2 regions of the Mycobacterium sp. Dal123C01 genome follow, and region 1 is predicted to be linked to the other one. Evidence: predicted binding sites of a transcription regulator. Region 1 holds the regulator's gene; the other holds the start of a gene.
What was found. Region 1 encodes LexA, which represses DNA repair genes until DNA is damaged. Its sites were predicted from a motif close to CGAACANNTGTTCG; they were not measured.
Positions count from the first base shown of each region.

Region 2: the regulator LexA is predicted to act here: its motif matches at 2,389-2,402, upstream of cofD (2-phospho-L-lactate transferase).

Region 1 covers NZ_CP199580.1:4,955,832-4,961,233, forward strand. Annotated here, with positions in the region: gene ACTXG5_RS23250 (peroxynitrite isomerase) at 1-182, opposite strand, end outside; gene nrdR (transcriptional regulator NrdR) at 242-706, opposite strand; gene ACTXG5_RS23260 (LysM peptidoglycan-binding domain-containing protein) at 864-1,358, opposite strand; gene lexA (transcriptional repressor LexA) at 1,654-2,358, shown strand; gene ACTXG5_RS23270 (LGFP repeat-containing protein) at 2,391-4,757, opposite strand; gene ACTXG5_RS23275 (acyl-CoA dehydrogenase family protein) at 5,352-5,402, opposite strand, start outside.
Region 2 covers NZ_CP199580.1:5,807,992-5,813,393, reverse strand. Annotated here, with positions in the region: gene ACTXG5_RS27170 (coenzyme F420-0:L-glutamate ligase) at 1-1,179, opposite strand, end outside; gene cofD (2-phospho-L-lactate transferase) at 1,176-2,177, opposite strand; gene ACTXG5_RS27160 (WhiB family transcriptional regulator) at 2,501-2,839, shown strand; gene ACTXG5_RS27155 (metallopeptidase family protein) at 2,861-3,283, opposite strand; gene ACTXG5_RS27150 (DUF3499 domain-containing protein) at 3,457-3,939, shown strand; gene ACTXG5_RS27145 (phosphomannomutase/phosphoglucomutase) at 4,040-5,402, shown strand, end outside.

The DNA of each region.
Region 1 (5,402 bases):
CCGTCGGCTACCGCTTTGGTCTTCTGCGCGTACGCCAGAAATGGTTTGCCCACATGGGAAAACACAACTTCCTCGAGATACTCGAAGGGCTGGATCGTCGGATACTCGCCCGCACCACGACCAGCCCAGGTGCCGAGCAGCGGCGCGAGCGCCCCGAGATCGGGATGCAAGTCGCTGGACATGAAATCAGCCTAGCCCGGTGGCGACGTATGCCGATCGGCTCGAGCCGCACGGCATACCGTCAGCTGGGCGTCGATACCTTGCGATGCGCACGAAGCGCCTCGATCTCGCGTTCGAAATCGTCGGCTGAAGAAAAGGATCGGTACACCGAGGCGAAGCGCAGGTAAGCCACTTCGTCCAGGTCGCGCAACGGGCCGAGGATCGCCAGGCCGACCTCGTGACTGGGAACTTCCGGTGAGCCCGCGGCACGCACGGTGTCTTCGACCTGCTGGGCCAGCAGATTCAGCGCATCCTCGTCCACCTGACGGCCCTGGCACGCGCGGCGGACTCCTTTGATGACCTTTTCACGGCTGAACGGCTCGGTGACGCCGCTGCGCTTGACCACGGCCAGAACCGCGGTTTCTACCGTGCTGAACCGCCGTCCGCACTCCGGACATGAGCGGCGCCGCCGAATGGCTTGGCCTTCATCGGTTTCCCGCGAGTCGATCACCCGCGAATCGGGATGACGGCAGAACGGACAATGCATGACCGCTCCTTCGCTGTGCCGGCATCTCGCAGAACACTCCGAGCGTACCTGTGCGCTCCCCCACCGGGCCAATGCAACCGCGACCCGTCTGCGCGCATCGAAACGAGAACTGAAGAGCCCTGGCGTAGAGCGGCTTTCGCGATGGACCGTGGCGGCGTCAGCCGACCGGCGCGATCAGGGTCTGGCCCGCGGCCAGCATCGGCGAGTGCAGATTGTTGAGTTCGCGGATCCGGTCGGCGACCTGGCGGGCCGGCGCCTCCGGCGCCACCCGGTGTGCCACGTCCTGCAGGGACTCACCCGGCTCGACCTGCACGACCGAAAGCCTGTCCGGCACGGGCGCGGCCGAACTGCTGGAGTCACCGTTGGCTATCTGCCCCAGATTCGCGACCAGGCCGAGCCAGAGCGTGATGATCCCGGCCATCAGGGCCAGACCGACCGTCGTCCCCAGCGTGACCGGACGCCGACGATGCGGAGTGACCGACCTCGCGACGCCGGCACTGCGGTAGCGCATCGGCGCACCGCTGGGGCGTACCTGCCCGGGCCGGCGGGATCGCAGCTCGCGTTCCAGGTCGTAGCGAGGCCGTGCGACCAGCCCGTCGCTCGAGCGCCGCATGCTGCTGGTGCGGGGCGAGACTGTGTGCATGAGCGTCATGTGCGTTCCTCCGGTCGACTAAATCCTCGCTCGTGTGTTCGACACTATCGCTCGTGTGTTCGAAATCCGAACATTTGAGCGAAGCGTGTCGCACGAACAAAACGCTAGACCACGCCACCGACAACCTCCGTCGGTCGCTACCACTGCCATGCAGCACATGTACCCGGTCTTTTCGAGAGTTACACCATTGTGATTCGCCAAGTGCCGCGGATCACTTTCCGGTAACTGCCGAAACCCGACACGCTAGTCGAACACATGTTTGATTCTTGCGCGTCAGGCGGCTACATTCAGTGCCATGAGCGACAGCAACGACACCTTCGCCACCGGCACTGAAGCCCGGTTGCATTCCGTGGATTCATCGCTTACCCAGCGGCAACGCACCATCTTGAAGGTCATTCGCGAGTCGGTGTCCACCCGCGGATACCCGCCGAGCATCAGGGAGATCGGCGACGCCGTCGGCCTGACGTCGACATCCTCAGTCGCTCACCAGCTGCGCACCCTCGAGCGCAAGGGGTTCCTCCGTCGCGACCCGAACCGCCCCAGGGCCGTCGATGTCCGCAGCGCCGAGGACGTCGCAGCGGCGAACGCGCCGGTTACCGATGTCGCCGGCTCCGACGCCTTGCCGGAACCCACATATGTTCCTGTGCTCGGGCGCATCGCGGCCGGTGGACCGATCCTTGCCGAAGAAGCGGTCGAAGACATCTTCCCGCTGCCCCGCGAGTTGGTCGGCGAGGGCACGCTCTTTCTGCTCAAAGTGGTCGGCGAATCGATGATCGAGGCCGCGATCTGCGACGGGGACTGGGTTGTGGTGCGGCAGCAGAACGTCGCCGACAACGGAGACATCGTCGCCGCCATGCTCGACGGGGAGGCCACCGTCAAGACGTTCAAGCGCGCCGGCGGTCAGGTGTGGCTGATGCCGCACAACCCGGCATTCGATCCCATCCCCGGCAACGAGGCGACGGTGCTCGGCAAAGTCGTCACGGTGATCCGCAAGGTATAGACGCCGGACCGCAACGCCGGAAAGTCCGGCGGCTAGTCGGCCTTGATGAAGCCGTTGACCAGCGCGGCTTCCTCGCTGGAGAACCAGACTTCGGCGAGCGTGTCGTGGTAGAGGTCGCTGTCCGGGGTGTAATACAGGCCGAAGCGAGGGCTCGCCTTGATGGGATAGCCGTCGGGCATCTGGTAGGGGTCGTCCAAAGGCAGGTGAATCGTCGGACGCCCGGCCTGCCCAAGTGCCCCGGTGGCCACTGTCGGCGCGAAGTCCGACTCGTCGTCGGCATCTGCCGCTGCATGCCGCCCACCCTTGGGCGCGGCGCCGACCGCGGCCACGAGGCCGGATGCGGCTCCACCCCCGGCCGCAGCACCGCCGGCGGCAGCAAAATCCGGAGACGTATGCGGCACCGCGACATCGGGATACGCGGCATCCGCCGCCTGCGGCGTTTCGACGGGATAGGCGGCATCGGGATGGGCGGCGTCCGGTGGGGCGTGCGGCACGGCAACGTCGGGATAGGCCGCCTCCTCATGCTCAGCACCCGGATAGCTCGCCTCCGGATAAGCCGCGTCCTCGTCAGCGACATCCAAGTAGCCGTCCTCGGCGCCCTCTGGGTAGGCGGCTTCCGGGCCGGCCGCATCGAGGTAGTCGGCGTCCGCGACCACATCCGGATAAGCCGGCACCTCGGCGGCTTCCGGGTGGGCGGCTGCCGGGAGCTCGTCGTCATAGCCGGCCTCGAACAGATCATCCGCCGAGACCAGGGGAATGGAGTCGGTGTCGACGGTGTCGGGATCATCCTCGTCGACCCCCAGCTGATCCCACTCCTCCTCGGACTCGGGCAGGGCTTCGTCGCCATATCCGGCATCGTCGGCCAGTTCGGCCGTTTCGGGTCCGTGCGGCCACCTGACGCGCGGCGGGTCATCGGCGTCCTCGTGTTCCGGTGAGTGCACGTCGCCGTACGACAAGTGCTCGGTCGTGGCGTCGGCGTAATCGGGCCCCCAATGCGGCTCACCCGAGTCGTCGTAACCGCCGACGTCGACGTCGCGGTCAAGGTCGTAGGGCGCGGTGTTGCGGCCAGCGCGGCGGCGGCGCCACCGCAAGGCCACGAACACCACCAGCAGGACCAAGATGACCAGCGGAATGAGAGCTAACAGGTACCACCAATGCCAGGAGAGCCACCCCTTGGCGTGCGGAGACGATGCCGTGGCGCTCGGCTGGTTCTGGCCCGACACCTGCAAGCCGGACAACAAGGGCGCCAGGTTGGCCGGGTCGGTGGAGAAGGTGTTCTTGGCGCGGTTCCACGAGATCTTGCCGCCGGTGAACTTCTGCGAGATCACGTCACCGTCGACGGCCTGATCGCCGACCGGCGCGCCCAGTTTTCCGGTGGGACCGCGCAGCTTGTCCCAGGCGGCCTTCATGGCGCCGCGCACGACGTAGGCGCCGTGGTCGGAGGTCCAGAAGATCACCGGCTTGTCGGCTGCCGAGAACGTGACGATCCGGCTGTTGGGAGCGATGCCGCCGTCGGACTCGTTGGCGATCGGGAAACCCAGTTCGCTGCTGACCGGGCCACCGAGGGCCTCGTACTTCGTCAGGATGTCGCTCTCGACGGCGTTCGCGCCGGTTGGCGGGCTGAAGAACACCTTGCCGCCGGCGAAGTTCTGGGCGAGTCCGTCGCCACCGATGGGGTATTGCCCGCCCTGTTTGGCGCCCAGCGGACCATTGACGCCGCCCGCCGCGCGCCACGCCATATTGATGGCAGCGGTGGGATCAATCGCTACCTGCAGGCCCTTCAGTTGTTCGGCCAATCCCGCTGGCTCAGTGGCGAATTCCTTGGTTTTCCGGTTCCAGGAGATCTGGCCGGCGCCGAACTTCTGCGAGGACACCTCGCCGTTGTAGGTTTCGTCTCCGACCGGGGCACCGAGCACACCACCCGAGCTGCCGAGCCTGTCCCAGGCGGCGTTCAGGGCGCCGCGCACCACGAACGCGCCATGGTCGGGCGTCCAGAAAATCACCGGTTTGTCGCTGGCGGAGAACGTCGCCACCCGGCTGTCGGGACCGGCCAGACCGGGCACCTCGTTGATGGTCGGAAATCCCAGATCGCTACCGGCCGGCCCGCCCAGCATGTCGTACTTTTCCAGGATCGGGCCGTAAACGAAGTTCGCACCGGTGGCCGTGGTGAAGAACATTTTGCCGCCGTCGAAATCGCACCCAAAGCCGTCGCTGACGGGATAGACGTCGCCCTTCCGGGCTCCGAGCGGTGACGTGTCGCCACCGGCCTTGCCCCAAGCGGCCATGATGGCGGCTTCGGCATCGCCGATCGGAGACGCTGAGGCGGTTGGCGCAAGCAGTACGACGGCCAACGCTGTGGTCGCCACGCTGATCAGCGCCCGCCCGGCGAGCCTGCGCAATTGACCCCTCTTCCCGTTCACCAAGCCTCCCAGCCGACGGATATGCCCTTATGTATGGCCATGCCCGTGCCCTGCGGACCCTGCGACGGTTGGTACCCCAAACGCGGGTTACGAACCCCACCAGGATTCGTATTATCGCCGGGCTCGCATAACTGTGCTCTAGCGAACAAGAAATGCGAAGGCAATTCGCGAATATTACGAGAACGGATACCGCTCTGATGTCGAAATGATGCCGGGCGACGACCGTGTCGCGACCAATCATGTCCTGGCTCGCGCGGTGTGGGGATTGCCCTGCAGCTCATGGCAGACCCGCTGCCGTCACACGCCGAGGGGTGAGTGATCACGCGCTCCACGTCACCGAAACACATGCGCCGACCGTACGCGAGGCCATCCGGTGGCCGGCTATCCACTCGAGCAAAGGAGCAATTCATGGGCATCGACTATTTTGCCGCAAACCCAAGCAATGACAGCGTAAGACGACTAGTTGCGCTTCGTTCGTGTCACGATCGCGCTTGTCACCACGATTCGATATTGCGTGACAGCAAGATTGGTTGACCACCGGCGGCGCCGGCCGATGAGGCTGCGATCCCGCGGCTAGACCCCGAGGCCGCGCCCGATGATCTCCTTCATGATCTCGGTTGTGCC
Region 2 (5,402 bases), 850 kb from region 1:
TCGCACGGCCAGCGCGACCAACAGGGCCTGCACGGCGGCTCCGACGGCGACGGTGAACATGGTGTGCTCGGCGTTGCTGCGCTCGGCGTCGGGGTAGGGGTGGGCACCGTCGGGGACCAACATCGGGATGACGACCTCGGGTGCGTCGTAGAGGATCTGGCCGCGACCCACCCGCCGATCGATCGAGTCGGTGGGCTTGCCGTCACCGGCAAGGTCGGTACGCCACTTGTCCTGCATGCGATCGAGCAGCCGCGTCCGGGTGGCCGCAGTACGCAGCCACACGAACCGCACCGGGCGAGTGTGGTGTGGGGCCGGTGCGGTCAGGGCCTCGGCGACAGCCGCCTCGAGAAGATCCGGCGGCACCGGCTCGTCGCTGAACTGGCGCACCGATCGGCGCAACAGCTGGGCCTGCCGGCGACCCATATCGATGGCTTCGGCGGTGCCGAGCCAGAACAGATCTTCGGGACCGGGTCGCAGCAGTTGCCGGGCCGTCGTGCCGTCGTCGATGACCGTGAGGCCGCGCACAACGGCTACCGGCATGGCGGTCAGCTTGCCCTTGACCAGATCGGCGGCCGCCGCGACTTCATCGGCCACCGCGATCTCGGTGACCACTAATTCGTTGCCGTGCTCGTCGACCGCACCCGAATAGCCATGCAGCACAGCAAGACCCGCCGCACCGATGGCGGCGTCGATCTGTCCGTTGCGCCAGGCCCGGCCCATGGTGTCGGTGATCACCACCGCGACGTCGACGCCGAGCTTCTCGCGCAGGGCGGCGCGCAGTGCCGCGGCAGTGCCGTCGGGGTCGACCGGCAGCAGCGCGAGTTCGGTTCGGCCGACGTTGGATCCGTCGACGCCGGCGGCGGCCTGGATCAGACCGAGCCGGTTCTCGGTGATCAGCGTCCGGCCCTTGCGGGCCAGCACCCGCACCGCTTCGTCGTCGACCAGCTTGCGCCGGAGCTCATCGCGTTCCTCGGGATCCTCGGGCGCCGCCACCAGCCGGCCCTCGCATTTGGACACCACCTTGCTGGTGACCACCACGACGTCGCTGTCACGCAGCCATGGCGCGGCGGCGGCGACCGCGGCACCGAGATCGTCGCCGGGGCGGAACTCGGGAAGCCCGGCGACGGGCAGGATCTCGATCGTCGAGGCGGTGCCATGCTCGTGCCGAGGACCGGTCACGCCGCCACACCCGCAACATCCAGTCCGGCGCGGACCATCCGCGCCGTCGCCTTCGGGTCGCTCATCAGCAGCGGGACCGAGCGCACCGCGACGCCTTCGATGTCGGCGTGGTCGCCTTCGTGCACCAGCCAGCAGTCCAGTATCCCGGTGGTCTCGCGCGCCCCGTAGTGCCTACCGACCGCCTCCGCGGTGGATTCGACCCCGATCACCTCGAGGCAGGCATCAGCCATGCCACGCAACGGCTTTCCACCGATGATCGGGGAGTAGCCGACGATCGGGGCGGACGCCGCCCGCAGCGCGCCGCGAATACCGGGTACGGCCAGGATCGCGCCGACGCTCACCACCGGATTGGACGGTGCCAGCAAGATGATGTCGGCGTCGTCGATGGCCTGCAGCGCTTCAGTTGTGGCGCTGGCCGTTTCAGCGCCGACGAACGCAAAGCTGTGGGTGGGCACCTTGGCCCGATAGCGCACCCACCACTCCTGGAAGTGGATCGCGCGCCGGCTGTCGTCGGCGGGATCGGTGATCACCACGTGTGTTTCGCAACGGTCATCGCTGGCCGGCAGCAACTGCGCACCCGGTTGCCACCGGTCGCACAGCGCCGTGGTGATCTGTGACAGCGGGTAGCCGGCGTGCAGCATCTGGGTGCGCACCAGATGGGTGCCCAGATCGCGGTCGCCGAGCTGGAACCAATCCGGCTGCACGCCGTAGCGCGCCAATTCCTCTTTGGCATGCCAGGTTTCGTCACGGTGGCCCCAACCGCGCTCCGGGTCGACGCCTCCACCTAAGGTATACATACAGGTGTCCAAATCCGGACAAACCCGAACCCCATGGATCCAGGCATCGTCGCCAATGTTGACGACGGCAGTGAGCTCGTGGCCCGCGCCCGAAGGGTCGCGTTGCCCCTCGGCGCTGAACTGGCCCAGGCCGAGTAACTGCTGGACGCCCAGCAGGAAACGGGCGCCGCCGACCCCGCCGACCAGAACGGTGACCTTCACATCGCACGACAGTACCGGCCGGGAAAAGGGGGAGTTGGGAGCGGTTGTGATGGACACGCCGAAAGCCCTCTACAACAGAAACGCCGAAAAATGGTCACAAGATGATATGGAAATGCGCCGTAACGCTTGACCCGGCAGATTAACCCGTGTCTAATCACATCAGTGTCATTTCCCGGTTAGCCGGCCGGTTCCGGTGTCGCAGACCGAGATTCGATCACTTGTTCGAATTGTCGGTTACATCAGAACAGTGGAAGTCAACCAATCTCCCAAAATCGATCTGAGGAGGCGTACGACGCATGTCTTACGAGCACCTACGGGGCGTCATGGCAGGCACTGAGCACGCCTCAATCAGCCTGACTCCAGAGCCACTTGCCCGGCCGCACTTGACCGTGGTTCCTGATGCGCCAATCGCATTCGAGCCCGAGCCATTGCCACCGGCCAATCCCGACGAATGGCAGGACCGCGCCCTGTGCGCGCAGACCGATCCCGAGGCCTTCTTCCCCGAGAAGGGCGGGTCCACCCGCGAGGCCAAGAAGATCTGCCTCGGTTGCGAGGTGCGCCATGAGTGCCTCGATTACGCCCTGGCGCATGACGAGCGCTTCGGCATCTGGGGCGGTCTGTCCGAGCGTGAGCGCCGTCGCCTCAAACGCGGCGTCATCTGACCGATCAACCCTTCTGCACGGTTATTCGTCCTCGATCGTCGGATCGATGACTGTGGGTTCCACGTCGAGATAGATGGCCACCTGAGCCACCAGGATCTCGTGCAATAACTCGCCCAGTTCGACGGTGTCTTTAGCACGTCGTTCGATGGGCTTGCGGAACAAGACAATTCGCGCCCGCGTGGCATTGCCGCGGACGTCCACTCCGGCGGGGATCAAGCGGGCCAGTGCGATCGGCCCGTCGGCGACGACCTCGGGCGGCCACTGGAAGCTGTCGGGATCCTTGGCGGCGATGCGCGGGATTTCATCGACTGCCACGTCGAGTTCCGACACTCGTGATTGCCAGCGGCGCTCGATGGGTTCGTAGGCTTCCAGCACCGCCATGTCGAACCGCTCGGCCCGGCTGCGCCATCCCGGCACCGTCGGCGGCAGCAAAGGACCGCGCATATCGCGGCCACGCCGAGTTGCCCGGTGCGGAGCCGCTCGGCCCATAGGCCCTCCGTTCCGCGGGAAACTGCGCGAATCACCCACGCGCCGATGGTAACGGTTGAACATCGTCGGCCGGACGGTTGCGCGTGTCCGGCGCTTCGGCGGCGTTTTCGCACGATAGCCTTTGCGACGTGAACGTTCCCCGTCGCTGCTGCCGGCCCGGGTGCCCGCATTACGCCGTGGCGACCTTGACGTTTGTCTACTCGGACTCGACGGCAGTCGTAGGCCCACTGGCCACCGTGCGCGAACCGCATTCCTGGGATTTGTGCGTCGGCCACGCCGGTTCGATCACCGCGCCCCGCGGATGGGATCTCGTACGCCACGCCGGACCCCTCAATTCGGAGCCCACCAATCCCGACGAGGACGACCTGGTCGCCCTGGCCGACGCGGTGCGCGAAGGCGGTCCGGGTGACGGGGGCTTGCCGTATGCGGGCAGCACCGGCATGCCGTTGAACGGCTTTTCCGCGCAGGCGGGAAGTGTTTCCGCCGATTCGCTTGTCCACCACGGCGGAGCCCAGGCCACGGCCCCCAGCAGCCATCTGTTCGCGCCACCTCAAAAAAGCTCCGGACGCCGGCGTGGACATCTGCGGGTGTTGCCCGATCCGGCCGACTAGGCCGCGCGGTTCTCTTCCAAACCGGTTTGGAACAGTAACTTCTGCGGGCCGATAGGCTGACGCCAAGAGGCAAATCGATCGACGGCGTCAGGAGGCCCGCATGTCTCGGCCCGCCGCGACTGTCCACCGTGTCATTAAGGCTTATGACATCCGTGGGCTGGTCGGCGAAGAGATCGACGAGTCGCTGGTCGCCGAGGTCGGGGCCGCGTTCGCCGCGTTGATGCGTGGTGAGGGGGCGCAACGGGTGGCGATCGGCCACGACATGCGCGATAGTTCGCCGTCGCTCGCCGCCGCTTTCGCGACCGGAGTGACCGACCAGGGCCTGGACGTCGTGCATATCGGGTTGGCGTCGACCGATCAGCTGTATTTCGCCTCGGGGTTGCTGGAATGCCCCGGCGCGATGTTCACCGCCAGTCACAACCCTGCCGCCTACAACGGCATCAAGCTCTGCCGGGCCGCCGCCCTGCCGGTCGGCGCGGATACCGGCCTGAAAGTGATCACCGAGGATCTGATCGCCGGGGTCGCGACGTACGACGGGCAGCCGGGGACCAGCACCGAACGCGATGTGCTTGCTGACTACGGCGAGTTCCTGCGCTCGCTGGTCGAGGTCTCCGGATTGCGACCGTTGCGGGTAGCGGTGGACGCCGGCAATGGCATGGCCGGTCACACGACACCGGCGGTGCTCGGCGCGATCGACTCGATCACGTTGTTGCCGTTGTACTTCGAGCTCGACGGTTCGTTTCCCAATCACGAGGCCAACCCGCTCGACCCGGCCAACCTGCTGGATCTGCAGCTCTATGTGCGCGAAACCGGCGCCGATATCGGTCTGGCCTTCGACGGGGACGCCGACCGGTGCTTCGTGGTCGACGAGCGTGGCGTGGCGGTCTCTCCGTCGACGGTGACGAGTCTGGTGGCCGCCCGCGAGCTCGGCCGGGAAATCGGCGCCACCGTCATCCACAATCTGATCACGTCGCGCGCGGTGCCCGAATTGGTCTCCGAGCGCGGGGGCACACCGCTGCGCTCGCGCGTCGGACACTCTTATATCAAGGCGCTGATGGCCGAAACCGGCGCGATTTTCGGTGGTGAACATTCGGCGCACTATTACTTCCGCGACTTCTGGGGCGCCGACTCGGGCATGCTGGCCGCCCTGCATGTGCTGGTCGCCCTCGGTGAGCAAGACCGGCCGCTGTCGGAGCTGACCGCGGACTACCAGCGCTACGAGTCCTCCGGCGAGATCAATTTCACGGTGGCGGACGCCGCGGATCGCGTGGACGCCGTGTTGAAGTCGTTCGGCAGCCGGATCCACTCCATCGATCACCTGGACGGGGTGACGGTGGATTTGGGTGATGGCAGCTGGTTCAACTTGCGCACCTCCAACACCGAGCCGCTGCTGCGGCTTAACGCGGAGGGTCGTACCGCCGAGGACGTCGACGCGATGGTCGCCCAGATCAGCGCCGAGGTCA